Regions from separate parts of the Vibrio sp. T11.5 genome, predicted to be linked through region 2. Evidence: riboswitches for the same ligand, from Rfam matches in the RefSeq annotation. Region 2 holds a riboswitch; the other holds the start of a gene.

Region 1 (15,404 bases), on a different contig from region 2:
TCTGGGTTGACATGTGCCTATCATCTGAATAAACAACATGATGTCACTCTATTCGAAGCCAATGATTACATCGGTGGGCACACTGCGACGGTCAATGTTGAAGTTGAAGGCGAGAATTATGCGGTCGACACCGGTTTTATTGTGTACAACGACAGAACGTATCCCAACTTTATTGCCATGATGGATGAGGTGGGTGTGGAGGGCTTGCCTACACAGATGAGTTTCAGTGTAAGAAACGATGGGTGTGGATTGGAGTACAATGGACACACAGTGTCGACGCTTTTCGCACAAAGAAGAAATTGGTTCAATCCCAAGTTTTATGCCTTTATTTTCGAGATACTGCGTTTCAATAAACAGGTTAAAGGTTTAGTCGAACAATCCAGTGAGTGTGAGAAAACGCTCGGCGACTTTTTATCGGAAGAGAAATTCAGCGACTATTTTTGCAACAACTATATCTTACCCATGGGTGCTGCAATCTGGTCTTCCACACTTGCCGATATGCGCGCTTTTCCGCTGCAATTCTTTGCACGTTTCTTTCTGAATCATGGACTACTCGATGTGTTGAACAGGCCTCAGTGGTACGTGATAAAAGGCGGTTCAAATGCCTATGTCGAGCCACTCACTAAGGAGTATGCTGACCGCATTCACCTTTCTACACCTGTAAAATCGGTTTGCAGGGAGCAAATGGGCGTGCGAATTGATCTTGGCGATCGGACTGAGCGCTTTGACCAAGTGATTTTTGCTTGTCATAGCGACCAAGCGCTTGCCCTGCTTAGTGATGCCAGTGATCTTGAGAGTGAAATTCTAGGCCAGCTGGAATATCAAGCGAATGAAGTGACACTGCATACTGATGAGAGTTTACTGCCTAAAAGAAATTCGGCTTGGGCGTCTTGGAATTATTGGTTAGATGGCAAGCATGGTGAAAGTGAACGCCCACCAACCCTGACTTACAACATGAATATTCTACAACATATACAAGCGCCTGTGACATTCTGTGTTTCTTTAAATAGTGGTCATCTTATTGATTCAAGTAAAGTGCTCAAAACATTCACGTATCACCATCCTGTGTTTAGCGAGCAATCTATGCAGGCCCAGCAGAGACGTAAGGAAATCAATGGGCACGACAAGGTGTGGTTCTGCGGTGCCTACTGGTACAACGGTTTCCATGAAGACGGAGTTCGAAGCGCTCTAGATATCGTCAGTGAGTTGAAACTGCTCAAAAACGTTGATCGCCAACGAGGAGCAGCATAATGAGCGCAGAGCATGGCGGCTCTTTATTTGTGGGTGATGTAAGACATCGGCGCTTTAGCCCAGTAGAGCATCAGTTAAGCTACCCTATCTTTATGCCATGTATCGACTTGGATAAGATCCATGCTGTGGAGAAATCTGTTTGGGGCTTTGGACGAAAGTGGTGGCATTGGGCGAGGTTTAAACGCTCTGATTATTTAGGGGAAGGAGATTTAAAACACGCGGTATTTGACAAGATCAAAGAGCTAACGGGAGAGACTGTCGAGGGGAGCGTCAAAGCCGTCATTCATCTCCGTTATCTTGGTATCTATTTCAGTCCTGTAAACTTCTACTATGTTTATAACAAGGAAGGAGAATGGCGTTACTTGTTGGCTGAAGTGAGTAATACCCCTTGGAATCAAAGACACTACTATGCGATTCCTGCTTTTGACCAAACATTGTGGCGACACGGCAAAGCGTTTCATGTGTCACCGTTTAACCCTATAGATCAAGACTATGTTTGGCGATTGAAGCCATTAGGGAGAAAGCTTTCGATTCACCTAGAGTGCCATCGGGATCAAAAGGAATTTGATGCCACGCTTAGCATGGGTAAGCAGGCTTTGACGTCGAGAGTGCTTCTCAAACACTTGATTAAAACGCCGCTATTGGCAGTAAAAATGTTGATTGGCATTTACTGGCAGGCTTTTAAGCTATGGTGTAAGGGTGCTCCATTTTACTCCCATCCTAATAATAAAAAACAACCAGAAATACCTTCTAAAAACTATAAATCGAGAGAGCAGGGCAAGGAGCATAAGTAATGATTAACTCCCAAACGATAGATTACTCAACGTCACTAAGCACGACACAAAAAACAGCGCGTAGCGTAGCAATGTCACTCCTCAAGAAAATCAAATCAGGTTCACTAACGGTCATTGAATCTTTCTCCGTTTCAGAAAATAGGGTGACGTTTGGTGACGCAGGAGCATCACGCTTACAGGCGGCAATCGAGGTCAAAAATCCAGACTTTTACGCTAGGCTGCTTAAAGGCGGGAGTATTGCAGCAGGCGAAGCCTACATGGATGGCTGGTGGGACAGCCCAGATCTGACGGCGCTGATGGAACTGATGGCCGTGAACTTAGCAACCCTCGATTCTATTGAAGGCCAAAGTAGTATTCTCTCTCGAATATCATACCAGATTGGGCACTGGTTCAACCGCAACACTGAGAAGAATGCTGCTAAGAATATTAGTGCCCACTATGACTTGAGCAATGAACTCTACGAAACTTTTCTTGATAAAGAGATGTTGTACTCCGCTGCAATCTTTAATACGGAATCAGACAGTTTGGAGCAGGCTCAGCTCAACAAAATGGAAAGATTGTGCCAGCAGCTTGAATTGTCCTCTGACGACCAAGTGATTGAGATAGGGACAGGTTGGGGTGGCATGGCTATATATATGGCGGAAAAGTATGGGTGCCACGTAACCACCACGACGATCTCAGAACAGCAGTATCAGTACGCTAAGCAGAAGATAATCGATAAGGGACTTGAGCACAAAATAACCTTGCTAAAGCAGGATTACAGAAAATTAAAAGGGCACTATGACAAGTTGGTGTCCATTGAAATGATCGAAGCGGTTGGTAAAGAATACTTAGGCTCGTATATTAAAAAGTGTCAGTCTCTTCTAAGGCCAAAAGGGTTGATGGCCATACAAGCAATTACTATCGCCGATCAGAGATACGACTATTACAGCAACAATGTCGATTTCATACAAAAGTATATTTTTCCAGGTGGTTTCCTACCTTCGATTACGGCTTTGACCCAAGCAACAACAGCGCATAGCAATTTAGTTTTGCGCAACCTATATGATATTGGTTTGGACTATGCGCAGACATTGAAAGAGTGGCACACACGATTTGTGTCATCAGAAAGCAATGTCAGGAAGCTAGGTTTTGATGACACCTTTATGCGTATGTGGAAATATTATTTCTGTTACTGTGAAGGTGGATTTCGTGCCAAAAGCATAAGCACTGTTCATATGACCTTTCAAAAGGCGTGATGATGACGACAAAAAAGCTGATTTGTTATTCCCTCTGGTTCCAAGTTGTTTGGGTAGTTGCTGTACTAGGCCAAGAGAAGTTGCAGTGGGTAGCTGTCGGTCTGGTCGTCGGTACCTATGTATACAGCCAGTTGGTTGCACCAATAAAGCTTGAACGAGTGTTTTTAGTGGCGGTATTGGGTGTCATGGTCGATTATGCCAACATGACGCTGGGTGTATTTCGTTTCACCGATAGTGATTTCCCAATTTGGCTGATGGCACTTTGGTTTATATTTGTTTGGTACGCCTATTTTCTCGCTCCGATAGTGAGCCGATTTCCCACAATACTCGTATCTATAGTAGGAGGCGTTGGTGGGGCGTTGAGCTACTTGGCGGGAGAAAAACTTGGCGCGGTCTATTTCCCTTTACCAACGTCAACCACGTTGATTGTATTAATGGTGGAGTGGCTGCTCATTGTGGCAGCCATTATAAAGGTTTATGGAAATGCATCGGATCAAATGGACTACGCTGATAGGGGTGATCGTTAGCGTCTTGTTGTTCAGCACAGGCGCAAAAGCCACCATGGCTAGTGACGATAAATGGCAGGAATGGCGTAAAGTCGGGAGCGCACAGCTCACTTTTCTCTTTTTCGACGTTTACCAATCTCAGCTCTTCACCCCGTCTGGTGAGTATATACTCGGCAAAGATATCTCACCACACCCACTTGCTTTATCTATTAAATATCAACGAGATATCAGCCAGAAACAGTTGGTTGATGCCACGAGAGAGCAATGGGACAAGTTAGGGTACTCTGATACGGGCCCTTGGGTGACTCAGATCGAGAGGATATTCCCCGACGTTAAAGACGGTCAACAGCTGACTTATGTCTCTGATGGTGACACTGGGCGATTCTTTTTTTCGTCACAAAATGACCAAAACCAGTTGATAGGTTCCATCAATGATCCACTTCTGAACGACGCATTTCTAGCGATATGGTTATCCCCACAAACACAGTACCCCAAGTTAAGACAAGACCTCATTGGAGCGAGATAAAATGCGAAAGATTACAACGCTGATTGTTGTTGGCTTATTAACGCTATTAACCGGGTGCTCTACGGATATATCGGAATACAAAGGCAGTACACCTGCCTTCAATCTGTTTGAGTATTTTGCAGGAGAAGTGACAGCTTGGGGAATGGTTCAGGATTATACCAACAAGCAGCAACGTCGTTTTAAAGTTGATATTGTCGGCAGTATCGATGGTGATACCCTAACTCTTGTCGAAGACTTTGAGTTCGATGATGGCGAGCTCGACCAAAGGATTTGGAAGATCAAGAGACTCAGCGATAATACCTACGCGGGAGAAGCTGGAGACATCTTAGGTGTCGCACGAGGCAAAGAAGAGGGTAATGCATTGCACTGGGTCTATGATTTTGAGCTTGTCGTCGACGGTTCTACAATAACGGTTGCGTTTGATGATTGGTTGTTCAGGCAAGACGAGAAGCATGTATTCAATATCACGAGCATACGAAAGTTCGGCATTGAGGTAGGCAAAATTACGCTGTTCTTTCAAAAAGTAGACGGTTAGTCGATTCGATAGTGGTGTCTAATCGATGTAAAAAAGGGTTGACGAATTGACGTCAACCCTACGTTTACATAGATTGTATTACAGTTTGTCGGTGAGCTCGATTGCTTGGCCAATGTAGTTGGCAGGTGTCATTTCTTTTAGACGCGCCTTTTCGTGCTCTGGCAGTTCAAGGCCATCTATGAAGCGACGCATTGCCTCACCGTCAACACGTTTTCCACGCGTTAATTCTTTTAACTTCTCGTACGGTTTCTCGATACCATAACGACGCATTACGGTCTGAACTGGTTCAGCGAGCACTTCCCAATTCTTATCTAGTTCAGCAAGAAGCGCTTCGCGGTTCACTTCAAGTTTGCTGATGCCTTTTAGAGTAGAAGTATAAGCGATCACCGCGTAGCCAACCCCTACACCTAAGTTACGTAGAACGGTTGAGTCTGTCAGGTCACGTTGCCAGCGAGAGATTGGTAGTTTTTGCGCTAAATGGCCGAATACCGCGTTCGCAAGGCCTAGATTGCCTTCTGAGTTTTCAAAGTCGATTGGGTTAACTTTGTGAGGCATAGTTGATGAACCGATCTCACCAGCTACTGTTTTTTGCTTGAAGTGACCGAGTGCAATGTAGCCCCAAACATCACGATCAAAGTCGATCAAGATGGTGTTGAAACGTGCAACCGCATCGAACAGTTCTGCGATGTAATCATGTGGCTCAATCTGAGTTGTGTAAGGGTTCCATGTTACGCCTAGAGATTCTGTAATGAACTCTTCAGAGAACTGGTGCCAATCTACTTCTGGGTAAGCAGAAAGGTGAGCGTTGTAGTTACCTACAGCACCATTAATCTTACCTAGGATTTCAACGTTAGCGATCTGCTTGTATTGACGCTCCATACGGTATGCCACGTTCGCCATCTCTTTGCCCATAGTAGAAGGAGAAGCAGGCTGGCCGTGTGTACGAGATAGCAAAGGAATGTCACGATATTCTTCTGCTAAGCCTTTGATGGCGTTAATTAGGCGGCGAATTTCTGGCAGGATCACTTCATCACGAGCTTCTTTAAGCATTAGCGCGTGAGACGTGTTGTTGATGTCTTCTGAAGTACAAGCAAAGTGAAGGAATTCATTGACAGCATGAAGCTCTGGGATGTCAGCCACTTTTTCTTTCAGGAAGTATTCAACAGCTTTGACGTCATGATTTGTCGTACGCTCAATTTCTTTAATTCGAGCTGCATCCTCTTCACTGAAGTTAACGGCAAGATCATCAAGAAACTGGTTGGCTTCTGCACTGAACGCTGGTACTTCTTTGATTGAATCAGTTGCGGCAAGCTTTTGCAGCCAACGAATTTCAACGATAGAACGGTACTTTAGAAGGCCAAATTCGCTAAAAATACTACGAAGTGCGATTGTCTTACTTCCGTAACGGCCGTCTACTGGTGAAACAGCAGTCAGTGCTGACAGTTCCATGATGTTCTCCTGAATTGAGTTTCTAAATTTTGTGTGCTTTATACCAATAACTGCGTGGATTGTCACGCATATTGCGCAATCGTTTGCGTTGAGTTTGTTTTGGTAGAAAAAATCAGCTCGCGATAGGCACGAGCTGGAAAGTTTAAATGATTACATTCTGGCTAAAAGGATTTGAGCTTGTTCAACCATTTTTTTGCGTCCGAAAATGAGATGACGACGCTTACCGCCTACTTGGCGCCATAACACGGCACTTCGAATACCGGATAGTAACAAGGCTCGAACTTTATGTTGGTTACCTGTCTGTTGCAGTACAGAAGGGGTTCCAGTAACCTGAATTCTCGGACCAATCGGGCTGATGACATCCAAATAGACGCTGGCAAGGTTGCTTATCATTTGGTCATCTAAGAGTTCAAAATGATCAAGTTGTCGCTCTATCATTTTAATTCGGTCGGCTAATTGAGACATCGCATCGTTGCGTCCACTCAGTTTACGTTCAAGCGCCATCAAGCTGATGATATAGCGAGTCACTTCACTGCCAGAAGGTGTGCTATCGATGCCCTTCACCAAACATTCTAGGCCAAGTTTTAAATCCGACTCTCGACCATAAACACTGACGGTGTTATTTGGGTTTGTGTTTAAGATCGCTTTGAGCGAAGTTTCAAATGCATCAGAGTCACAGTGACCGTTTTTCGCGACCTGTTGAACCAGAGCGACAGCTTGGCATATTCCTGCAAATGCGATGGTACGGTCGTAAAGAGCGTTAGTCACGTCGTATTACTCCTGAAAAGACATTGAATTAAATACGTTTTTCAATGATGCCGCCACCAAGGCAAACATCATCCTTATAAAATACTGCTGATTGACCTGGGGTTACGGCTACCTGTGGGTCGTCGAAAATGACTTTAATATTTTCATCATCAATTGGGATAATGGTACAAGGGATATCCGTTTGGCGATACCGTGTCTTCACACTGCATTGAAGTGGAGATTTGATAATTTCGCGATCGACCCAGTGCAGCTGAGAAGCAATCAATCCTTGAGATTTTAACAGTGGATGCTCAGCACCTTGCACTGCAATGAGTACGTTACGTTTAAGATCCTTCTCTGCGACGTACCATGGCTCTTCATTACCACCGCCGCCTTTCTGACCGCCTATATGTAAACCTTTACGTTGCCCTAATGTGTGATACATCAAACCTTGATGCTCACCGATCACTTTGCCTTCAGGTGTCTCAATCTTGCCCGGTTGTGCTGGCAAGTAACGAGATAGGAAGTCAGTAAACTTACGTTCACCAATGAAGCATATGCCCGTCGAATCTTTTTTCTTCGCGGTAATTAGATCTTGCTCTTCGGCGATTCGGCGCACTTCAGGTTTTTCCAGCTCTCCAACAGGGAATAAGCTGCGAGCGATCTGTTCACTGCTCAATGTATACAAGAAATAGCTTTGATCTTTGTTGCCGTCTAGGCCACGCAACATTTGCGGCTTGTCACTATTCTCAGGGAAAGTACGTCGAACATAATGACCCATCGCAATGTAATCTGCATCGAGAACTTCATCTGCAAATTCAAGGAAAGCTTTGAACTTGATTTCTTTGTTACAAAGGATGTCAGGATTCGGTGTGCGACCAGCTTTGTATTCCGCCAAAAAATATTCAAATACATTGTCCCAGTATTCGGCGGCAAAGTTGATGGTGTGGAGGTGTATACCCAATTTATCGCAAACAGCTTGAGCATCAGCTAAGTCTTCTGCAGCTGTACAGTATTCTTCGTTATCGTCTTCTTCCCAATTCTTCATGAACAGGCCTTCAACCTGATAGCCCTGCTGCTTTAGGAGATACGCGGAAACGGATGAATCCACACCACCGGACATGCCGACGATAACTTTCTTTTTACTGTTGTCAGTACAGTTCTCAGACATTACTAAACACCACAAAATTTAACTGGAGGCAGATTTTAACAGAAAGCGTTTCGAGGTGACAGTTCCGAGATCGAACTCACACTTCAATTTTGCCGCAATTTTACTCGTTCACGATCTTAATCTGCGAATTTTCACTACAGACAGGCTATATGTGGCATAGTTGGCAAAATTCAAGTGAACTAAGGTACAAAACGTGAGTGATGATAGTCAATTCATGGCGGAAGCAGAGCTGATTGAAATTGTTGAGAATCAGCTGGAAGATGGTGAGCCGCTAAAAGTAAAAGAAACTTTGATGCGTTTGATGATGACGGGAACGCCGCGAGACGAGGCTGTCGCGATGATGGCATGTGCTGTCTCTATTGAGATCTTCGATGTAATGAAAAACGAAGGTGAGTTTAATCTCAAACGTTATTCAGAACACCTTGACCGTTTGCCAGATATCAGTTTTATGGAAGGTGAATAAGCGGTAACCCCATGCCAACTGGTCATCAGTTGGCTTGTTAAATCGCGGCGTGGCTCGTCAAACCTTAGTGGTTTCCTATTTAAAATTATTTGTACATTAAGTGCTTCCTGTTTATTACCTATCAAGAGATAGAATTTTAATTTCCCCCGCAAACGTTTGCTATAATTCCGGTTATTGCCGCGTTAGATAGTGCGCGGTAGAATCCGGCATCTTTTGACCCCTTATCTCAGAATATTTTGTTATGAAGTTTCCAGGCCAACGAAAGTCCAAGCACTATTTTCCTGTCCATGCGCGCGACCCTTTAGTGAGTCAATCTCAAGAGAGCAAGAAAATGTCCAGCACGCATATTATCGGTATTGACCAGACTTTGGTTGATATTGAAGCGAAAGTCAGCACGGAACTCATTGAGAAATATCAGTTGAGTAAAGGTCACTCACTCGTTATTGACGATGTGACCGCGGAAGCGCTGTACAACGAGCTGAAGGAAAATGGACTGATTACCAATGAATATGCGGGTGGTACTATTGGTAATACTCTTCACAACTATTCTGTTCTTGCTGATGACCGCTCAACACTTTTGGGTGTCATGAGTCAAGATATTAAGATTGGTAGCTATGGTTTCCGCTATTTGTGTAACACTTCCAGTCGAATGGACCTGAACTATTTACAGGGTGTTGATGGTGCTATTGGTCGCTGTTTTGCTCTGATTTCTGATGATGGTGAGCGCACTTTTGCCATTAGCGAAGGTCAGATGAATCAGCTGCATCCGAATAGCATTCCAGAGAAGATTTTTGAAAATGCTTCTGCTTTAGTGCTTACGGCTTATTTGGTCCGCTGTAAAGAAGGTGACCCAATGCCAGAAGCTACGATGAAAGCGATTGAATATGCGAAGAAGTATAATGTTCCTGTCGTGCTCACACTTGGAACCAAATTCGTTATTCAGGATGATCCGGTATTTTGGCAAAACTTTTTACGTGACCACGTGAGTGTTGTGGCTATGAATGAAGACGAGGCAGAGGCGTTAACGGGCGAATCTGATCCATTAGCGGCGTCAGATAAAACGCTAGAATGGGTCGACCTAGTGCTATGTACTGCGGGCCCTGTAGGTTTGTTTATGGCGGGTTACACGGAAGAAGCCGCTAAGCGTCAAACTTCTCTGCCGTTACTTCCTGGAAGCATTGCTGAATTCAACCGATATGAGTTTAGTCGTCCAGCTGCAAGATGGGCCTGTGATAATCCAATTAAAGTATACTCACATATATCTCCTTATATGGGTGGGCCAGAAAAGATTAAAAATACCAATGGTGCTGGTGACGCTGCATTATCAGCGCTGTTACACGATATGGCTGCGAATAAATACCATAAAGAAAATGTGCCTAACTCGAGTAAGCATGCTCATGCGTACCTGACATATTCTTCTTTCTCCCAAGTATGCAAATATTCAAATCGTGCCAGCTATGAAGTGTTAGTTCAGCACTCCCCGCGCTTGTCTCGAGGTTTACCTGAGCGAGAAGACAGCCTAGAAGAGGCATACTGGGAACGTTAGTTAGGGTATTAATTATATAAAAGCCTCGCTATAGCGAGGCTTTTTATTGAGCGTTAAAACGCTAGCAGCTAGCGTTTTATAAATTCAGCCGGATTAGATTAGGAAGTCGTCTAGTGACTTACCAGCGTCTAGCTGTTCTTGGATTACTGAAGGAGTTCGACCTTGACCTGTCCAAGTCTTTTCAGCACCAGTATTGTCCAGATATTTGTATTTTGCTGGGCGAGGTGCACGCTTAGGTTTTGCTTTACCTGCTGCTTCACCGGCAAGCGCAGAAATAACCATGTCCTTATCTAGACCAAGTTGTTTAATTTGTTCTGCAATATCTGCCAACTTGGCTTCTTGTGCCGCTTGAGCTTCGCGTTCTGCTGCTTCTTTGCGTTCACCGACAACGGTTGATAATTTGTCTAGAGCTTCCTCTAGTTGTTCCAGAGTTAAGTCACGTGCGAATGCGCGTAGACTACGAATGTTTAATAGAGTTTTAGTTAGTTCCGACATGTAAATTCCCACTTATTTAAGGAGCCGATAAAATAAATATTAAACCCGTATTATTCGCAATACAATATTTTCTGGTTAAATTGTTATAAAAAATTATTAATTAATCGTTAGGTCATTTGAATAATGAGACCTTTCTAATTAATCAACCAATTCTTGTTGCATAAAATATCGGGAGATTTGTGATTTTGACAATACTTATAGCGAATAAGTTTCATACGTAAACAGGTATTTTGTTTTACAGTATCAAAATAATTTGAATTATCCTTTTGTCAGCTAATTATCAAGATAGTAACAAATCTTCATCAATTCACGAGTTTTTCTCTAGAGTTTTCGTTTTTAGAGCTTAATACCTAGATTTAGACGTATAAATCAGTATTCGCAAGTTAAATTATGAATAATGAGTGCCACTTGTGACAGTTTGGCTATGATATTAGTTGAACTTTATGCAATAGCTAAGAAACCTTCAGCATGTTGAGATGACAATATAGAGGCTGGAATTTTTGGCATGATGTATTGAAATAGGGCTTTAGATGAGTACAATGGGCGCCACCTAATGCGATAGGTTGGTTAAATTGTTGTAAGATTTTGTTAATGACAGTTTTAAACACCAACAATCGCGGTAGAGGCGCGAGATAGATCAGTAGCACTTGTTGGGGTGATGCCAATGAACAAATGTGAAAGGTTATTTTGCCGAAGTGAGTAATCAAATCAAAGATGCTTGCTGGGGTTACACTCGAAAGGGGTAACACTGCCATAGTCTATAATTTTGTAAAACTATGGAGCGCTACTGTAGGGCTGGGTGAAGCTTTCGCTTCCCTTTCGCTTGGTTCAACTTGATTGTATGGAAACTTTTCCTCCAATCTGTCTGCAGTAGATCTCTAACCATTTATTACTGGTTTTTGAAGATCATGAATTTAATTGATTTTGCATCATCTCCTATCTCTTTGTTACCACCACTGGTGGCTCTGAGTCTAGCAATTATTACCCGTCGTGTGCTGGTGTCTCTGGGCGTAGGTATCACGCTGGGCGCTATCCTTCTCAATGATTATTCTATGGGGAGTACGCTCAGCTACGTCGGTTCAACGGTATCAAGCGTCTTTATCGAAGATGGCGGTATTAATACTTGGAACATGAGTATTGTTGGTTTCTTACTCTTACTGGGCATGATGACAGCGTTGTTAACCTTGTCAGGGGGGACTCGCGCTTTTGCTGAGTGGGCCCAATCACGAGTGAAAAGTAAGCGTGGCTCCAAGTTACTGGCCGCTTTTCTAGGCGTATTCATTTTTGTTGATGACTATTTTAACAGCCTAGCCGTTGGCGCGATTTCTCGACCTGTTACAGACCGTTTTTATGTATCCCGCGCTAAGTTGGCCTACATCTTAGACTCAACAGCAGCACCTATGTGCGTGATCATGCCAGCCTCTAGTTGGGGGGCTTACATCATGACGATTATCGCTGGTATTTTGGTATCCCATGGTATTACTGAGTATTCAGCACTTGGTGCTTATGTACGTCTTATCCCAATGAACTTTTACGCTGTTTTCGCTTTGCTAATGGTATTTGCAGTGGCTTGGTTTGGTCTTGATATTGGTAAGATGCGCAACCATGAAATTGCAGCATCTCAGGGACACGGCTTTGATAAAGAACAAGCTGACGACTCTCAGGAAGCGCATGATATCAATGAAGAATTGGATATTCAGGAAAGTGAAGGCGGTAAAGTTTCCGACTTAGTTCTACCGATTGTATTCCTGATTGTCGCAACTATTGCTTCAATGCTATATACAGGCGGACAGGCATTAGCCGCAGATGACAAAGCCTTTAATGTTCTCGGTGCATTTGAGAACACAGATGTAGGCACTTCGTTGATCTATGGTGGTCTTGTCGGGTTGGCTGTAGCTCTGTTTACGGTGCTTAAGCAGGGCATCGCATTTAGCGAAATAACGCGTACTCTTTGGATTGGTGCCAAATCGATGTTTAGTGCCATTTTGATCCTTATTTTTGCTTGGACTATTGGTTCTGTTATCGGCGATATGAACACGGGTAAATACCTATCGACATTAGCACAAGGCAATATCAATCCTGATTGGCTACCTGTTATCCTGTTCTTGCTATCTGGTCTTATGGCTTTCTCTACCGGTACATCATGGGGTACGTTTGGTATTATGCTGCCAATTGCTGGTGATATGGCAGGTGCCACAGATCTTGCTTTGATGCTGCCTATGCTAAGTGCTGTGTTGGCAGGCTCAGTATTTGGAGATCACTGTTCACCAATTTCAGATACGACAATTCTCTCTTCAACGGGGGCACGTTGTAACCATATTGATCACGTAGCGACTCAGCTGCCTTATGCATTATCAGTCGCGGCTGTCTCTTGTATTGGTTTCATCACATTGGGTATGACCGCATCAGTAGGCATTTCTTTCGCTGTTTCGGCGGTTGCTTTTGTTGGCGTTTGTGTTTTGCTATCGATTCTTTCAAAAGCGAAGATGGCAAGCTGTCAAAACGTTTAATGAGCTGAACGATAAAAGAATTTTGAAGGGAGCTTTTGCTCCCTTTTTATTTGTCTTATACAAATTGAAAAAATCTTCAATTTTTAGTTGAAAAATGGATTTGCCTTAGTTAGTGTGGTTACCAAGCAAGCGAACTGAAGAGCTTATAAGTATGCGTAATTTTGTAATGAACATTCATCACCATCATCACCCAGTCTAGTCTTTCGGGAGATGTACGCATACCCGGGAGATAGGAAACTCCCGGAGGCAGAAATCGCAAACTACAAGATTCAGAACCCTCGGGAGACCAATTCTTCCGAGGGTTTTTTAGTTTTAACGATTTAAAAATTAATTTGCACAGGGATAACAGCAATGCAAACACAACGCCTAAGAATCGCAATCCAAAAAAAAGGTCGCCTAAGCAAAGAATGCCAAGAACTGCTTAAAAAGTGCGGCGTAAAATTCAACATCATGGGGGAACGTCTGGTCGTTCACTCGCTGAACATGCCTATTGATCTGCTGTTAGTCCGTGATGACGACATTCCTGGTCTAATTATGGATGGTGTTGTTGACCTTGGCTTTATTGGTGAAAATGAACTTGAAGAAGTTCGTCTTGATCGTAAGGCGCTTGGCGAGCCATGTGAATTTGTTCCACTTCGTCGTCTCGATTTCGGTGGTTGCCGTTTATCTATCGCTATCGACAAAGATGAAGAATACAACGGTCCTCAGGATTTAGCAGGCAAACGAATTGCTACTACCTACCCACAATTGCTTAAAGCTTACATGGATCAACAAGGTGTTCCATTTTCTACCTGTATGCTGACCGGTTCTGTAGAAGTTGCCCCTCGCGCGGGTCTTGCCGACGCCATCGCAGATTTGGTTTCTACAGGTGCGACGCTAGAAGCGAATGGCTTAAAAGAAGCTGAGATTATCTTCAAGTCAAAAGCGACGCTGATTCAACGCACCGGTGAATTCGATGCAGATAAAGTAGCACTAATCGAAAAACTGTTGACTCGCATGCAAGGCGTACAGCAAGCAAAAGAGTCGAAGTACATCATGCTACACGCACCAGCTGAGAAGCTAGACCAAATCAAAGCATTGCTTCCTGGCGCAGAAGACCCAACGGTATTACCTCTATCTGCTGACAAGCAAAAAGTTGCGGTTCATTTGGTTAGTACTGAAAACCTGTTCTGGGAAACCATGGAACAGCTAAAAGAACTGGGTGCGAGCTCAATTCTTGTCCTACCCATTGAGAAAATGATGGAGTAATTGCAATGAGAACCGTCGTATGGCAATCGCTGAGTGAAACGCAGCAAGAATCGATTCTAGAGCGTCCGGCAATCGCAGAGGGCGCAAACATCACGGCTGCGGTTTCTGAAGTAATCGCAAATGTTCGTAAAGAGGGTGATGCTGCATTATTGGAACTGACTGAGAAGTTTGACGGTGTGAAGCCGGAATCCATTCGTGTCTCAGCACAAGAAATTGATGAAGCGTCTGCTCGCCTTTCTGAAAAGATGAAAGATGCGCTTGAGCAAGCTTATGCAAACATCTCGAAGTTTCATAAAGCACAGAAGCCACAGCGAATCAAAGTAGAGACTCAACCGGGTGTGCTTTGTGAGCAAGTAACGCGCCCGATTCAAAAAGTGGGTTTGTACATTCCGGGCGGGAGTGCGCCATTGCCTTCGACGGTTTTGATGCTCGGCGTTCCTGCCAAAATTGCGGGCTGTCGTAAAGTGGTGTTGTGTTCTCCACCGCCAATCGCAGACGAGATCCTTTATGTCGCGCAACTGTGTGGTATTGATGAAGTGTACAACGTCGGTGGTGGTCAAGCAGTTGCTGCGATGGCTTATGGTACAGAGACGGTATCCAAAGTTGATAAGATCTTTGGCCCAGGTAACGCTTATGTGACGGAAGCAAAACGTCAGGTAAGCAATGATTTCCGCGGTGCGGCGATTGATATGCCAGCAGGCCCATCTGAAGTGCTGGTGTTGGCCGATGACACTGCGGATCCTGACTTTATCGCTGCTGATTTGCTAAGCCAAGCGGAGCACGGTCCTGATTCTCAAGTGGTACTTGTGACTCCTTCGCCTGTTATTGCAGATCAAGTGACGGATGCGGTTCAACGTCAGCTTAAGGATCTATCTCGCGCGGACATCGCCGAGCAAGCATTGGCTTCAAGCTTGATCATCATTGC
Region 2 (15,404 bases):
TATTCCGGCTGAGCAGCATAAACTGTGTGCGCATCTAGGTATGGGCCATTGGCATAAATTTAAGTGGGTCGAATGGCCTCGCTTACGTCAGCAGTTGCCGCACGTGTGTGGTTTGGTGTTTATGCTGTGTTTTACCAGTTTTGCGACGGTCATGGCACTCGGTGGCGGGCCGAAATCGACCACGATAGAGCTGGCGATTTATCAAGCGATCAAATTTGATTTTGACTTGCAGGCAGGGGCATTGCTCGCGTTATGGCAGATGCTATTGTGTGGCATTATGGCGTTGGCGGTGCAACGTTTGACCAAACCTGTGGCTGTGAGTTCAGGCGCGCCAAGTCACAACCTTTATATGGTAAAGGACTCCATCTGGTCATATAGCTGGGATTGGATCTGGATTGGCCTGAGCATGCTATTGGTGCTGCCACCTTTACTGATGGTGGTGCTCAGTGGCATCAACTCAGAAGCCTTATCGGTGTTTACTGACCAACGATTTTGGCTGGCGTTATGGTCGTCGCTCAAAGTAGCAACATTGGCGAGCAGTATTGCACTCTCGGCAGGGATTGCAATATTGTTGACCAGCCGTCGATTGCGACTGAACGCAAGAAGTCATCGTGCGGATCAGATTGAGCTATTGGGTACGATCATTCTTGTCACTCCCGGCTTGGTGATTTCTACAGGATTATTTTTGCTATTGCGGTCTTTTACTGATGTGTTTAGTCTGGCGTTTTTTATTGTGGTTGCGGTGAATGCGTTGATGGGCTTGCCTTACGTGATCAAAACCTTGTCACAACCGATGCTGCAGATCGAACAGCAATACCAATACCTATGCGCAAGCTTAGGTATCAAAGGTTGGCAGCGCTTTCGCGTTGTTGAATGGCGAGCACTGAGAAAGCCAATGGCACATGCTTTCGCGATCAGTTTCATGTTTGCGGTGGGAGACTTAAGTGCAATTGCCCTGTTTGGCAGTCAGGAGTTCCGCACGCTGCCGTTGTATCTTTTCCAATTGCTGGGCAGTTATCAGATGGATGCAGCTGCTGTAGTGTCAGTGACTTTGTTACTGCTCAGTGTTGGCTGTTTTGTACTGATTGAAACCCTGTTTAAGGCAAACGCCAAGGTGACTTATGCTGACCCTCAATGATGTTCGTTACTATTACCATCAGGATCTATTCCATTTTGATTTAGATATTGAGCATGGAAGTCTGGTCGCATTGATGGGGCCGAGTGGGGCGGGGAAATCAACGTTACTGGCCTTGGTTGCGGGTTTTATCGAACCTGAAAGTGGCAGTATTAAAGCTGATGAATCAGAAGTTGTGGGCAAAGAGCCTCACCAGCGTCCTTTTGCGATGCTATTTCAGGAGCATAACCTGTTTGCCCATCTCACCGTGCGCGAAAATATTGGATTGGGGCTGAACCCTGGATTGAAACTTAATTCTGAGCAAGCCAGTCAGGTGGAACAAGCCGCGATTCAGGTCGGTATCGAGGAATATTTGGATCGTTTACCTGAACAATTATCGGGTGGACAGCGTCAGCGTGTCGCATTGGCCCGTTGTTTTGTTCAGCCTCACCCTATCTGGCTGCTTGATGAACCTTTCTCTGCGCTTGATCCGGTATTGCGTGAAGAGATGCTCGGGCTGGTCAAGCAGTTAGCCGCAGAGCGTAACATTACTGTGGTGATGGTGACTCACCATATCAGCGACGCTAAAGCTATTGCCTCGCATTTTGCTTTTGTTGACCAAGGAAAGGTGGCGGTTGCTGAAACGATTGAACTTTTAACCCAGCAACATAGCCATGCTGTACTCAGTGGGTTTGTTAAAGCGGGCGAATAACTTTCCCTAAGAGCAAAAAAATGGGCTGGTGTATCTACATCAGCCCATTTTTATCTAAAGCGGCTTGCTTAAATCTCTTCGTCGTTGAGCTCTTTTAGCACTTGGAATATTTCACGGAACGCTTTAGCTGGCTTACCCGCTTTCTTCTCTTTTGCTGCCTGACGTGCTAATTGGCGTAAACGCTGGCGATCCGCTTGTGGGTATAGATCCACTACATCCGCAATGGCGTCATCGCCTTCTTCAACGACGCGATCACGCAGCTGTTCCAGCTTGTGCAGTGCAGCAGTCGCTTGAGAGTGCTTGTTACGTACTTTGTCTAGTGCCGCTTGAAGTGGTTCAGGATCTTCGAAACGCATCAGCTTACCAATGTATTGCAACTGGCGACGACGTGCTTCATTTTTAAAGCGTTGTGCATCTTTAATTGCCTCGGCAAGGTCCTCACTTAACGGGAATTTTTCTAACACCGAAGGTTTTAGACTGGCGAGTTCTTCACCCAGTTTTTGTAACTCTTCCATGTCACGCTTCATTTCGGTTTTGCTGACCCAAATGATTTCCTCTTCTTCTTCCCATGGCGCTTTTTGATTCTTACGGGCCATCTTTCTGCCTTAATTTGAACATCTATTTCTCTATTTTAACAAGAATCATGGGGAGAAAGCGAAATTCTTGTTATTCTAGGGACAACAGACCTTAAGCATGAAGAAGATATGGACGTAAGACAGCAAGTCGCTCAGCAACGTGTTGAGCTTGAGGCCGCCGTTGCGAAAGCACTGGAAATGGCCGCGGAAAAATCCGATGGCGCTGAAGTCGCGATCACTAAAACCACTGGCCTGAGTGTATCAACACGTATGTGTGAGGTGGAAAACGTTGAATTTAACAGCGATGGCGCTTTAGGTATTACCGTTTACCGTGGTCAGCGCAAAGGCAGTGCGTCTACCTCCGATCTCAGTGAGAAAGCCATTCAACAGACGGTGATGGCAGCACTTGATATTGCCAATTACACTTCAGAAGATCCATGCTCAGGCCCAGCTCCTAAAGAGCTGATGGTAAAAGAAATTCCTGATCTTGATTTGTTTCACCCTGATACACCAGACCCAGATCATGCTGCCGAGATTGCGATTGCTGCTGAGCAAAAAGCGTTATCTTTCAGTGACAAAATCAAACAAAGCGATGGTGCGAGTTACGACAGCCATTATGGTTTGAAGGTTTATGGCAACAGTCACGGTTTGCTTGCTAGCTATGCCTCCAGTCGCCACAGTACCAGTTGTTGTGTGATTGGTCAGGGCGAAAGTGGTGTTATGGAGCGTGACTATAGCTATACAGTCGCACGCCATAAAGATGATCTTTGGACACCTGAGTCAGTCGGCTTGAAAGCGGCGGAGAAAACCATCAGTCGACTTGATGCGCAAAAGCTGAAAACAGGTCAATATCCTGTAATGTTCGCAGCTGATGTGGCAACAGGTTTACTTGGACACCTAGTGATGGCAATCAGTGGTGGTAACCTGTATCGCAAGTCATCATTCTTACTTGATCATCTCGGCCAAAAGGTACTTCCAGATTGGTTTAATGTTGCTGAAAAACCGCATTTACTACGCGGCTTAGCGTCGAGCCCATTTGATAGTGAAGGTGTTACAACCCAAGATCGTGAAATCATTACCGATGGTGTGCTCGCGACATATCTATTGACCAGCTATGCCGCGCGTAAAATGGACATGACGCCAACGGGTCACGCAGGTGGCATTCATAACTGGTTCGTTCAATCGACGGGGCAAGACTTTGAGCAGATGCTTAAAGAACTGGGAACGGGCTTCCTTGTCACTGAAGTGATGGGACAGGGCGTGAATATCGTCACCGGTGATTACTCTCGAGGCGCGGCTGGCTTCTGGGTGGAAAATGGCCAGATCCAATATCCTGTTTCTGAAGTGACCATCGCCAGTAACCTGAAAGACATGTTTGATCAGATTGTCGCGGTAGGGAATGATGTTGAAACCCGATCGCAAATACAGACAGGTTCGATTCTGATTGAATCTATGAAAGTCGCCGGTGAGTAATATACTCGGTTTTATCACTAGTATAAATTAAAAGGGTTGGCGTTTTAGCGCCAACCCTCTTTTGTTCTCTGCTTTATTATCACTTCTCAAACAATTCAGTGTGCAGCTTCTGAATCGCTAATTTTGCATCGGCTTCACCAACCAAGAAACACAGGTTGTGTGGGCTTGCACCATAGCAGATCATTCTCAAGTTAAACTCTTCTAGTGTGCCAAATACTTGTTTTGCATAACCTTTGCTCTCACTCATGTTGTTGCCAATCAGCGCGACCAGACACAGGTTATGTTCCACTTCAACGGTGCACAGCTCTTCCAGCTCAAGACGTGCGGCTTCTGGTAACTGAGGGGCACCGCCAGATGTGTCGGTTTGGTCAAGCGTTAGACTGACACTGATCTCTGAAGTGGTAATCAAATCCACCGAAATCTTGTGCTTCGCCAGAATTTCAAATACCTTGGCGAGAAAGCCGTAAGCGTGGAACATCTGTGCGCTGCGCAGCGTCACCATGGTCTGATTGCATCGTAAAGCCAAAGCTCGGAAAAGAGGTGAGCTCTCGACTTGATGGCGAATCCAAGTTCCGCCTTTTTCAGGTTGCTTTGATGAACCGACAAACACCGGGATATCATGGCGTAGAGCAGGGATCAGCGTCGAAGGGTGAAGGATCTTAGCGCCAAAATTAGCCATTTCAGAGGCTTCACTGAAGCTGATCTCTGAGATAGGAGAGGCTTTTGAGGCAATACGTGGGTCAGTGGTATAAATTCCCGGTACATCGGTCCAAATTTCAAGTCCCTGAGCTTCAACTGCTTCTGCAATAAGTGCGGCACTGTAATCGCTACCACCTCGACCCAGTGTCGTGGTATTGCCATCTGCATCGGCGCCAATAAAACCTTGAGTTACCACAACCTGTTGTTGGCATAACGGGATAAGTGAAGTGTGCGCTTGTTGACGAATGGTGGCCAGTTCCGGTTCTGCTTTACCAAAATTGTCATCTGTGCGTAGTACTTCACGAATATCAAAGCGTACCGCATTGATGCCACGTTCCTTCATTAACTGGGCCAGCAGATGTGTAGACATCAACTCACCACAGGCAACAAGGTGATCGGTCAGCTTGGTACTTGACTGAATCGAGGCGGCTTCTGCCAAACTTGTGACGGTATCTAGAATGGAGTAGACCTCGTTGGCCGCTTGAGTCGCATCTTCTAGTTGATTGAGTACCGCATCATGAATACTGGCGAGTTTGGTTAGAATCACACTGCGTTCTGTCTGATCTTGAACTCCGTTCGCGAGCTCGACTAATAAGTTTGTCACACCTGAACAGGCGCTACTGACGACTAACTTTGTGTTTGGGTTCTGTTCAATGATCGCAGCACAGCGACTCATGGCTTCAAAGTTAGCAACACTGGTTCCACCAAATTTAGCAACGTTAAAATTGCCCACGGCATTTCTCCCACAACTTCCTGAAAGTAAATAAGTAATCCTTGCTTGAAGAGAGATTGAGCGTATAGAGAGGTTTTATTGTGTAAGGTTTACCTCAGAAGCTCTTCACCAGACTGAGCTGATGACAGTTGATGGGAGTCAACCCAAGTCAACCGACAGATCAAAACCACAACGTTGATCTACCTCGGCACTACTCCCCCTCAGTGATTTGTATCGGAGTTGTGGCTCCACAAAACACCTACCTGGGTAGTGCTCCTCTTCTGCAAAATGCATTCATATGGCGGCATAAAAATTCACCATACAAACTGCATTGAACGTTTTTATTTGAGCTTTGTCAACGGGAAAGTGTCACTTTAATCGGTTTATTAATTAACAAACTTGTGACAGTGGTTTTACCTGGCAACTTTCGTCCAATTGCTGCTGGTGTCGATTTGTTTTAATGTAAAGACAAATAAAGTAAAAGCAGACCGATATCAAGGAGTGAACAATGACGATTCAAAGCTTTATCCCCCCTCACCGTATTCTTATGGGCCCTGGCCCTTCGGATATTTCTCCTCAAGTTTTGCAGGCTTTGAGTCGCCCTACCGTTGGTCACCTTGACCCTTTGTTCATCAAAATGATGGATGAACTAAAACAGCTACTCAAATACGCTTTTCAAACTGAAAATGAATTCACTATTGCCGTTTCAGCGCCGGGCAGTGCAGGTATGGAAACCTGTTTTGTTAACCTGATTGAACCGGGTGAGAAGGTGATCGTTTGTCGCAATGGTGTGTTTGGCGAGCGCATGCGCGAAAATGTAGTTCGAGCGGGTGGTGTTGCAGTAGTTGTTGATGATGAATGGGGTACTCCTGTCTCGGTCGATAAAGTCGAGCAGGCATTGAAAGAGCATTCAGATGCAAAGGTCCTGTCATTCGTTCACGCAGAAACATCGACAGGCGCATGCAGCGATGCAGAAGCATTGGGTAAACTTGCAAAGGCGCACGGTGTGCTAACGATTGTTGATGCGGTGACTTCTTTAGGTGGTGTGCCACTGAAAGTCGATGAATGGCAGCTAGATGCGGTCTATTCAGGCAGCCAGAAATGTTTATCTTGTGTTCCTGGCTTATCGCCAGTGACCTTCTCCCCCCTAGCCATTGAGAAGATTCAGGCAAGGCAAACACCTGTCCAAAGCTGGTTTTTAGATCAAAGTCTAGTATTAGGCTATTGGAGCGGGGAAGGAAAACGTAGCTACCACCATACAGCGCCTGTAAACAGCCTTTATGCGCTGCATGAGTCGCTATTAATCCTAAAGAATGAAGGGTTAGAGAATGCTTGGCAGCGTCATAGTGACATGCATGAAAAGTTGAAGTTAGGTCTCGAAAAGTTGGGTTTTGAGTTTGTTGTTGAAGAAGAATCACGTTTACCTCAGCTCAATGCAGTCTATATTCCTCAAGGCGTTGATGACGCGGGGGTTCGTAACCATTTGCTAGAAAACTATAATCTCGAAATTGGTGCCGGTTTGGGGGCATTAGCGGGTAAGACATGGCGCATCGGCATTATGGGCTACGGCGCTCGTGCAGAAAATGTTGCACTCTGTTTGAGAGCATTAGAAGAGTCACTCACGCAGTAACTGCCACAAAATAGAATAAAAAGGCGACGCTTTAAGCGTCGCCTTTTTATTCGGCTACTTTTCATTGTCTGCTTTGAGTGCATCGATATCTGGAGCGACGTATTGCACCTGTGAGAAATCGCGAGCAGGGAACAAGTATTGCGCCTCTCTACGAATTTGCTCGGCACGTTCACTATCCCCTAAGCCTTGGTAAGCAAGAATTAGATTGTTATAAAACGCGGGCCTTGGTTTATCTTTAATAATTTTCAATGACCAGTCAATGTATGGCTGGATGAACTTCGCTTCCTGACGATAAAGGCCAATATTGAGATAGGTGCTATAAATATCCCAGTCGTACCTATCTTTCCAAACTATTGGATTACTGACTTGCTTGAGTAAGTCAGGATTTTTAGGCTGCGATGTTTCAAACTGAGTGAGGACATAGTTAGTGTGTAACGCGGTGAGCATGTAGAAACTGGTTACAATGGGTAAGACTAAACTCATCACTCGAAACAGTGTTTTAGTCACAATGCTGAATGACGCAAAACGATACGAGCGCGCGCGTTGATCAATCCAGAAAAGCAGAACCACAAAGGTTATCCAGTGAATGGCTGAATGGTAGAAAGGGTATTCAAGTTGACTATGGAGGATTATTGGCACAAATAAGGCAAACATCGCGAGGCGAGTACCTTTTTTAACATTGTAGATCCTTACTAAAACCATCACCGCTGCGAGTACGATAGCTAATACTGGAAGCAACCCTCCTTCTGCCCCCCAATAAAGCAGCTCATTGTGAGGGTGGTCCATTGAAGCAAGACCGGGATGATAGTTAGGGTTTAACTGATGTTGGCGCGCCGTGTAGACGATATATTCTGGCTCAAATCGCCCGTATCCGTAGCCTGTGAATGGCTTCTCAACTAACATATCGAGTGTTTGAGGAAAAGTGTATTGTCTCGGGCTTTCTAGGTTAGCCCGTTTAGACGCTAGAGACTCTCCATCCGATAATATATTAATGCCACCACCAATTGATAGGCCGAGTAAAATGGATGCAAGCCAGCCCCCAAAGCGTTTTTTGGTTGCGAATTGATAGAGGTAAGGCAAGAGTAAAACGACAGCCATAAAAGACCCTAGCCAACCAGTGCGAGACGCTATCAAAATGAGTAATGGAACCGTCACAACTGGCATCAAGTACAGCAACGAAACTTCACTGAGATGACGGTTGTATTTCTTTGGGTGGCGAGTGAGTAGGTAGCCTGACAGAGCCAATCCCGTGGCGAGAAAGCTGGCCATGACATTCGGCTGCTGAAAAATACCATAAGGGCGATTCTTTACTGTATCGTAACCCAACAAGTTGTCAGGCTGCAGGAGTAAATATTGAAACCAGCCAAACAGCGCCTGCATAAAGACCGAGATGGTGATGAACCACAATAAACGTTGCTTCTGCTTGTTGCTGAAGCGAAATTGTTGAAGGACAAAAAACAGCCCGTAACCAGCCCATAAGCCAAGCAGTTTACCTTGAGAAAGGGAAAAGTCTGAGTAAGGGAAAAATATCGGGATTGTGATCAATACGCAGCACAGAAACAGCCCAATAGTCAGCTTATTGTATCTGATCACACCTTGGGTTCCGGTCTGATACAACCCTATTGCCAGAGAGAAACTGACTGCAAGCCAAGTCGTTGTATTAAAAGAGAGCGCGAGCCCAGCACCTCCCGGATTAGGGGTGAAAATGTGCATCGCGAGCAAAAATACGACCGCTATAGAAACAAGAAACGGCTTAATGAGCGGTAGTTTAGGTGCTTGCGGCTCTAGACTTGTCCCTGCCAAATGGATGGTTGCCATTGATTGTTGCGTCCTTCAAAATTAAACAGACCATGTTATGGTCTGTTTAATTTACTACTTTTCTTTATATTAACATAGACTTGAGGAATCGTGCGGTATGTGAGCCTTTTACCTTGGCCACTTCTTCTGGTATTCCTTCAGCAATAATTTCACCGCCACCTTGACCACCTTCTGGGCCTAAATCGACAATCCAGTCTGAGGTTTTAATCACATCAAGGTTATGTTCGATGACCACCACTGTATTACCGTGATCACGTAGTCGATGCAGTACCGTAAGTAACTGTTGAATATCATGGAAGTGCAGGCCAGTGGTAGGCTCATCCAAAATATAGAGCGTCTTACCAGTGTCACGCTTAGATAGTTCTCGGGCCAGTTTGACACGTTGCGCTTCACCCCCAGATAAGGTGGTCGCAGCTTGGCCAAGACGAATATAAGAAAGTCCAACATCGATAAGTGTTTGCAGCTTACGTGCTATGACGGGTACAGGATCGAAGAAGTTTCGTGCATCTTCAACCGTCATCCCCAGTACTTCATCAATGGTCTTGCCTTTGTAGTGGACTTCGAGAGTTTCACGGTTGTAGCGTTTGCCTTTACACACATCGCATGGCACGTAAACGTCTGGTAGAAAGTGCATCTCGACTTTGATGACCCCATCGCCCTGACAAGCTTCACATCGCCCTCCACGTACGTTGAAACTGAAGCGACCCGGTTTATAACCTCGAGAGCGTGCTTCTTGCGTTCCCGCAAACAGCTCTCGGATCGGTGTAAAGATACCTGTATAAGTGGCTGGGTTAGAGCGTGGCGTGCGCCCTATTGGACTTTGGTCAATATCGATAACCTTATCAAAATGCTCCAAACCTTTAATTTTTTGATAAGGAGATGGAGTGGCTGTCGTCGCACCATTTAGCTGAGTGTGTGCAATCTTGAAAAAAGTATCGTTGATCAGAGTAGATTTACCAGAACCTGAAACCCCTGTCACACAGGTGAACAAACCAACTGGGATTGTTAATGTCACATCTTTAAGATTGTTACCTGTAGCGCCGAACAACTCGACTACTTTCTTTTTATTGATAGGGGTACGCTGTGCAGGCACTTCAATTTTTTTTGTACCGCTGAGGTATTGGCCAGTTAGTGACTCTGGAGTGGCGATAATATCTTCCATGGTCCCTTCTGCCACCACGCTACCGCCATGTACACCAGCTCCAGGGCCTATATCGATCACGTGATCGGCGATGCGAATCGCATCTTCATCATGTTCTACAACCAGCACCGTATTACCTAAATCACGCAAGTGAGTTAGGGTGTTTAATAGTCGCTCGTTATCACGTTGATGAAGTCCGATGGAAGGTTCATCTAATACGTACATTACTCCGACCAGACCTGCACCAATCTGGCTGGCGAGTCTAATACGCTGAGCTTCCCCCCCTGATAAGGTTTCAGCGCTACGAGAAAGGTTGAGGTAGTTGAGGCCAACATTGACTAAAAATTGGAGACGATCATTGATCTCCTTCATTACTTTTTCGGCAATCTGCGCTCTCTGACCTTCTAGCTCCAATGAGGCAAAGAAACCCAACGCATCTGCTATACTGAGCTCAACAATCTCAGGTAAGGTTGTGTCGCCTATAAATACATTACGAGCTTCTAAACGCAAGCGACTGCCTTCGCAGCTCGAGCAAGTACGAGTTGAAATGTACTTAGCTAGATCTTCACGTACGGCATTAGACTCAGTATCACGATAGCGACGCTCAAGGGTATTGAGTATGCCTTCAAATGGGTGACGTTTGACGCGAATATCGCCGCGATCATTGATGTACTTAAACTCGATCTCTGTACGTCCGGATCCTGTAAGTACCACATCTTGCATTTTCTTTGATAAGGACTTAAAAGGCGCTTTTAGATCAAAATTATAGTGTTCTGCCAAAGATGACAGCATTTGGAAGTAATAATAGTTTTTCTGATCCCAACCACGGATCGCCCCTTCGGCGAGACTTAAAGAGTCATCTAAAATCACTCGATCTGGATCGAAATACTGTTGTACACCAAGACCATCACAGGTGTGGCAGGCGCCTGCTGGATTATTGAACGAGAACAGCCTCGGTTCTAGTTCTTGCATGCTATAGCCACAATGTGGACAGGCGAAGTTAGCAGAGAAGACCACTTCTGCGCCATCTCCATCCATCGGAGCCACGACCGCAATTCCGCCGGACAATTCGAGCGTCGTCTCAAAGGATTCCGCCAGCCTCTGTTGTAAATCATCGCGCACTTTAAAGCGATCTACTACGACTTCAATGGTGTGTTTTTTATGCAATTCTAAGGTTGGTGGATCGGATAGGTCGCAAGTTTCACCATCGATACGAGCGCGAATAAAGCCTTGTGCAGCAAGGTTTTCTAATGTTTTAACGTGCTCGCCTTTACGCTCTTTAACAATTGGCGCAAGGAGCATCATTTTGGATCCTTCAGGAAGTTCCAAAACTTTGTCGACCATTTGTGAGATGGTTTGAGCTGTCAATGGTACATGATGTTCAGGACAACGCGGCTCGCCAACACGTGCGTACAATAGACGTAGGTAGTCATACACTTCAGTAATGGTACCAACGGTCGAGCGAGGGTTGTGCGACGTTGATTTTTGTTCAATGGAAATGGCTGGTGATAAGCCTTCAATATGATCGACATCGGGCTTTTCCATCAAAGACAAAAACTGGCGAGCGTAGGCCGATAGGGATTCAACATAACGACGTTGACCTTCCGCATACAGGGTGTCGAAGGCAAGTGATGATTTACCTGAACCGGATAAACCTGTAATCACGATGAGTTTATCTCGTGGAATGGTTAGGTTCACATTTTTTAAGTTATGGGTGCGTGCGCCGCGAACTTCGATCTTATCCATTGTTCTCGCTCAATGTAAAAACAAGTGGGCTAAGTATTACATAGAGTAATAAATGTTCAAAGAAAATACTGGATAAAAAAACAGTAACAAAAAGGCCGCTCTATTGAGCGGCCTTAGAAGCATGGCTAGCATAAAGCGATTAAGCTTCTTTTGTCGTTTTTTGTTTATCCAGTTCTGACTTTTTGCTATCCGCTAGGTAAAGGTTCTCAAAACAGTAGTTAGTTGCTTCGATGTACCCTTCAACGCTACCGCAATCAAAGCGTTTTCCTTTGAATTTATAGGCCAGAACACAACCTGCCTTTGCCTGTTTCAGTAGAGCGTCAGTAATCTGAATTTCTCCACCTTTACCTGGCTCGGTATTTTCGATGAGCTCGAAAATATCAGGCGTCAAGATATAGCGACCAATGATAGCCAGATTACTTGGTGCAGTTCCAGGCTCCGGCTTTTCAACCATATCATCCACACGATAGATGTCGTCTTTGATCATCTCACCAGAAATCACACCATACTTGTGAGTTTCGTCGGCAGGTACTTCTTGAACAGCGACAATTGAGCAGCGGAATTGCTTAAACAGGGCAACCATCTGGGCTAACACTCCTTCCTGTCCATTGACACAAAGGTCGTCGGCCAGCACAACAGCAAACGGTTCATCACCGACTAGCTCACGGCCAGTAAGAATTGCATGCCCTAGTCCTTTCATTTCACGCTGACGAATATAAGTAAAGTTAGCGCTCTCGATAATGTCACGAATATCGACCAACAGTTGTTCTTTATTCGTTCCGCTGATTTGATGTTCCAATTCGTAGTTCTTGTCGAAATGGTCCATGATCGAGTGCTTACCGCGGCCAGTGACAATGCACATGCCATCCATGCCCGCCTGAATAGCTTCTTCAACACCGTATTCGATAAGCGGTTTGTTGACGACTGGCATCATTTCTTTAGGCATGGATTTGGTCGCAGGGAGAAAGCGAGTTCCATAGCCAGCCGCTGGGAAAAGGCACTTTTTGATCATGTTTAAACCCTATATATTTAATTAATCTGTTATAGCTGGCGCAACCTTATCACTTTTTGCGTGAATGGATAATGAATGTTAAAGACAAAATGTTAGTTTTTGCGCATCGGATTATATTTAAGACAGCATATGTTGATTAGCCCAAGCAATGGCTTGGACACGATTCCTTACCGAGAGTTTCTTGAAGATTTGGTACAAATGAGATTTAACAGTGAACTCACTGATGAATAGATCTTCAGCAATTTGTATGTTGGATGCTCCGGTTTTTAAACATCGCAGAATCTGGATTTCTCTAGCAGTTAAGTCTACGGTGGCTGGAGCAGTTTGGCTGAGTACTACATGGCGATAGTAATGCAGCAGTTGAGCAGCCACTTTTCGAGGTAGCCAGTTTTGACCATTGATCACTTCACCACACCCTTTTGCAATCGCTTCAATTGATTCTTCTTGATAAAAAAGAGCTTTTAGGTCGCCAAAGCAGAGTAGGTCGTCTGTTTTCAGTCTTTTTTCTACATTAAAAATGATGGTTTCAAACATTTTGTTCGAGAGAGGAAGGTCACGGATCTGGTTATTGAGTGTTTGATAGTTCTTGTGATCTATCATCAGAATCTTATGCTTATGCTGCTGCATGGCAAGCATTAATTCGTCGGGCTCGATTCGGGGGATCTGGATCTGGAGTTGTTCCTCAACCTGACGGATAAGAGGGTTAATTGTGCTTTTATCTTCACATAGAAAGTAGATAGTTCGGGTATAGATATTTTTGCTCATCGGAGTTTTCATTCGATTTCATTACAAGTAGTTGCAGATTGAAGGAGAAATGTGACTAGTGCGAATTATGTTTACAGGATTGCGTATAGTTTCATGTTAGTAGGTAATTATTAAATCTATCAATCACGTAGTGAATTGAATTTGCTCGTAAATAATACAGCTATCTATAGGGTTCATGACTTTGTGAACCCATGGTGAGGATTGCAATTTGTTCAAAGAGTAAAGCGTGTTATCCTAATGTGCTGTTTTAAGGTAAATAGAAAAATTAGACGGAGCGAATCATGGCGAGCCGTGGAGTCAACAAAGTTATTTTAGTCGGAAATCTGGGATCAGATCCGGAAGTACGTTATATGCCAAGCGGTGGCGCTGTAGCAAACATCACGATTGCGACGTCTGAAAGCTGGCGTGATAAAGCAACTGGCGAACAGCGTGAGAAAACAGAATGGCATCGTGTGTCACTGTTTGGCAAGCTGGCAGAAGTTGCTGGTGAATACCTGCGTAAAGGTTCTCAGGTTTACATTGAAGGCCAGTTACAAACTCGAAAATGGCAAGATCAAAATGGTCAAGACCGTTACACGACAGAAGTGGTTGTTCAAGGCTTCAATGGCGTAATGCAAATGCTCGGTGGTCGCGCTCAAGGTGGATCTCCCGGTCAGTCGATGGGACAGCCTCAACAGCAAGGCGGATGGGGTCAGCCTCAACAGCCTGCAATGCAGCAAAGTCAACCGGCTCAGCAACAGTATTCTCAGCCGCAACAGCAGCAGTCACAGAACCAAAGTCAGCCTCAATACAATGAGCCGCCAATGGATTTTGATGACGATATCCCATTCTAACTCATTGAATCCTGAAAAAAGCCGCGAATTTCGCGGCTTTTTTATATAGTTAGAAAAACAGACCAATCAGTTAATGGCAATGATGAGAGCCGATTGATTTTTATCGCTGCTACGACCTTATTTTGAGAAAAGGAATTCTTTACCTATGAGGTATACCCCTACCTTAAAGTTGAGCACTCGCCTCGTTGCGTTTGTCACTGTCATAGTGACCAGTGCGATGTTCATCCTTTTTTTAGGTGGGACCTTATCGTTTAAACGACTTGGCCAAGAGTACCTAGATCATTCTCTTCAAGGCATTGTCGAAGTATTAGATAAGGAAATGGAAGATCCTGACGCCGCATACTCGTTGCAACGTTGGATGCCCAAAATGCTCCAAGCTTCCAACATTGTTGAGATGGAGCTGCTATCTACCCATGGTGTTATATACCGTTATAAAGACACCTCTTCGAAAGTTGATAAAGTTCTCCTCTATGACACTGAATACCAGCTAGAGCGCAATATTGGTTATCGTCTCCACTTCAAAGCCGTTCCTCCCTACATCGGCTATGGCTACTCCCTAGAAGCTTTATGGTCGATCACCTTAGCTGTGGTTTTGATTATTTTCTGCTTAATGCGCGGTGTTAAATGGCTCAAGGAGCAACTTGCAGGATCTGAGTTATTGGAGGAACGAGGACGAATGATTCTTGCTGGACGTGTTGAAGAGTATACCAAAGGTGATGTTAGAGAGTGGCCCTACACGGCCAGTGAAGCTCTAGACCGGTTAATAGAAGAATTGCAGGACGCTCGTCAAGAGCGCAGCCGCTTCGATACTTTCATTCGCACCCAAACTTTTTTAGATCAGGTCACTGGTACTGCTAATCGCGTACTTTTCGACAGTAAATTAGAATCAGCACTTTCTGAACATGGTTCTCACGGTGGTGTATTGCTTTTGCGTATCGACGATTGGGAACAATTACAAGAAGAGTCTGGGAAACAGGTAGCAGATGACTTTGTGATCGATATCGGCACTGGCTTGAATAACATTGTTCAGCGTTATCCAGACGTTATTCTATCTCGTTATTATGAGTCTGACTTTGCTATTTTTGCCCCTCATTTAGGCAGTAAAGAAGTCGCTCAAATAGCAATAAATAGCTTAAAGCAATTGACTAAACTCTCTCCTCCTTTACCTCTAGAA

What was found. A riboswitch is a leader RNA that binds a small molecule or an ion and turns the genes downstream of it on or off. The one in region 2 is predicted to bind lysine.
Region 1: another riboswitch for lysine. It lies ahead of OH455_RS02010 (Na+/H+ antiporter NhaC family protein); the one in region 2 lies ahead of lysC (lysine-sensitive aspartokinase 3).

What each region holds. Positions count from the first base shown of each region.
Region 1 is NZ_JAPPTP010000001.1:425,153-440,556, reverse strand. Features, by position in the region: gene OH455_RS02070 (NAD(P)/FAD-dependent oxidoreductase) at 1-1,251, shown strand, start outside; gene OH455_RS02065 (DUF1365 domain-containing protein) at 1,251-2,045, shown strand; gene OH455_RS02060 (SAM-dependent methyltransferase) at 2,045-3,283, shown strand; gene OH455_RS02055 (DUF2878 domain-containing protein) at 3,286-3,810, shown strand; gene OH455_RS02050 (chalcone isomerase family protein) at 3,767-4,315, shown strand; gene OH455_RS02045 (DUF3833 domain-containing protein) at 4,317-4,850, shown strand; gene purB (adenylosuccinate lyase) at 4,929-6,299, opposite strand; gene hflD (high frequency lysogenization protein HflD) at 6,450-7,067, opposite strand; gene mnmA (tRNA 2-thiouridine(34) synthase MnmA) at 7,096-8,217, opposite strand; gene OH455_RS02025 (hypothetical protein) at 8,432-8,680, shown strand; gene OH455_RS02020 (inosine/guanosine kinase) at 8,922-10,226, shown strand; gene OH455_RS02015 (H-NS family histone-like protein) at 10,320-10,721, opposite strand; lysine riboswitch at 11,334-11,516, shown strand; gene OH455_RS02010 (Na+/H+ antiporter NhaC family protein) at 11,630-13,231, shown strand; His leader region at 13,406-13,542, shown strand; gene hisG (ATP phosphoribosyltransferase) at 13,583-14,479, shown strand; gene hisD (histidinol dehydrogenase) at 14,485-15,404, shown strand, end outside.
Region 2 is NZ_JAPPTP010000014.1:26,856-42,259, forward strand. Features, by position in the region: gene thiP (thiamine/thiamine pyrophosphate ABC transporter permease ThiP) at 1-1,138, shown strand, start outside; gene thiQ (thiamine ABC transporter ATP-binding protein) at 1,122-1,826, shown strand; gene yjgA (ribosome biogenesis factor YjgA) at 1,895-2,422, opposite strand; gene pmbA (metalloprotease PmbA) at 2,531-3,874, shown strand; gene lysC (lysine-sensitive aspartokinase 3) at 3,954-5,306, opposite strand; lysine riboswitch at 5,397-5,574, opposite strand; gene OH455_RS14730 (pyridoxal-phosphate-dependent aminotransferase family protein) at 5,794-6,915, shown strand; gene OH455_RS14735 (PglL family O-oligosaccharyltransferase) at 6,970-8,733, opposite strand; gene uvrA (excinuclease ABC subunit UvrA) at 8,798-11,620, opposite strand; gene galU (UTP--glucose-1-phosphate uridylyltransferase GalU) at 11,760-12,632, opposite strand; gene OH455_RS14750 (response regulator transcription factor) at 12,750-13,397, opposite strand; gene OH455_RS14755 (single-stranded DNA-binding protein) at 13,679-14,230, shown strand; gene csrD (RNase E specificity factor CsrD) at 14,376-15,404, shown strand, end outside.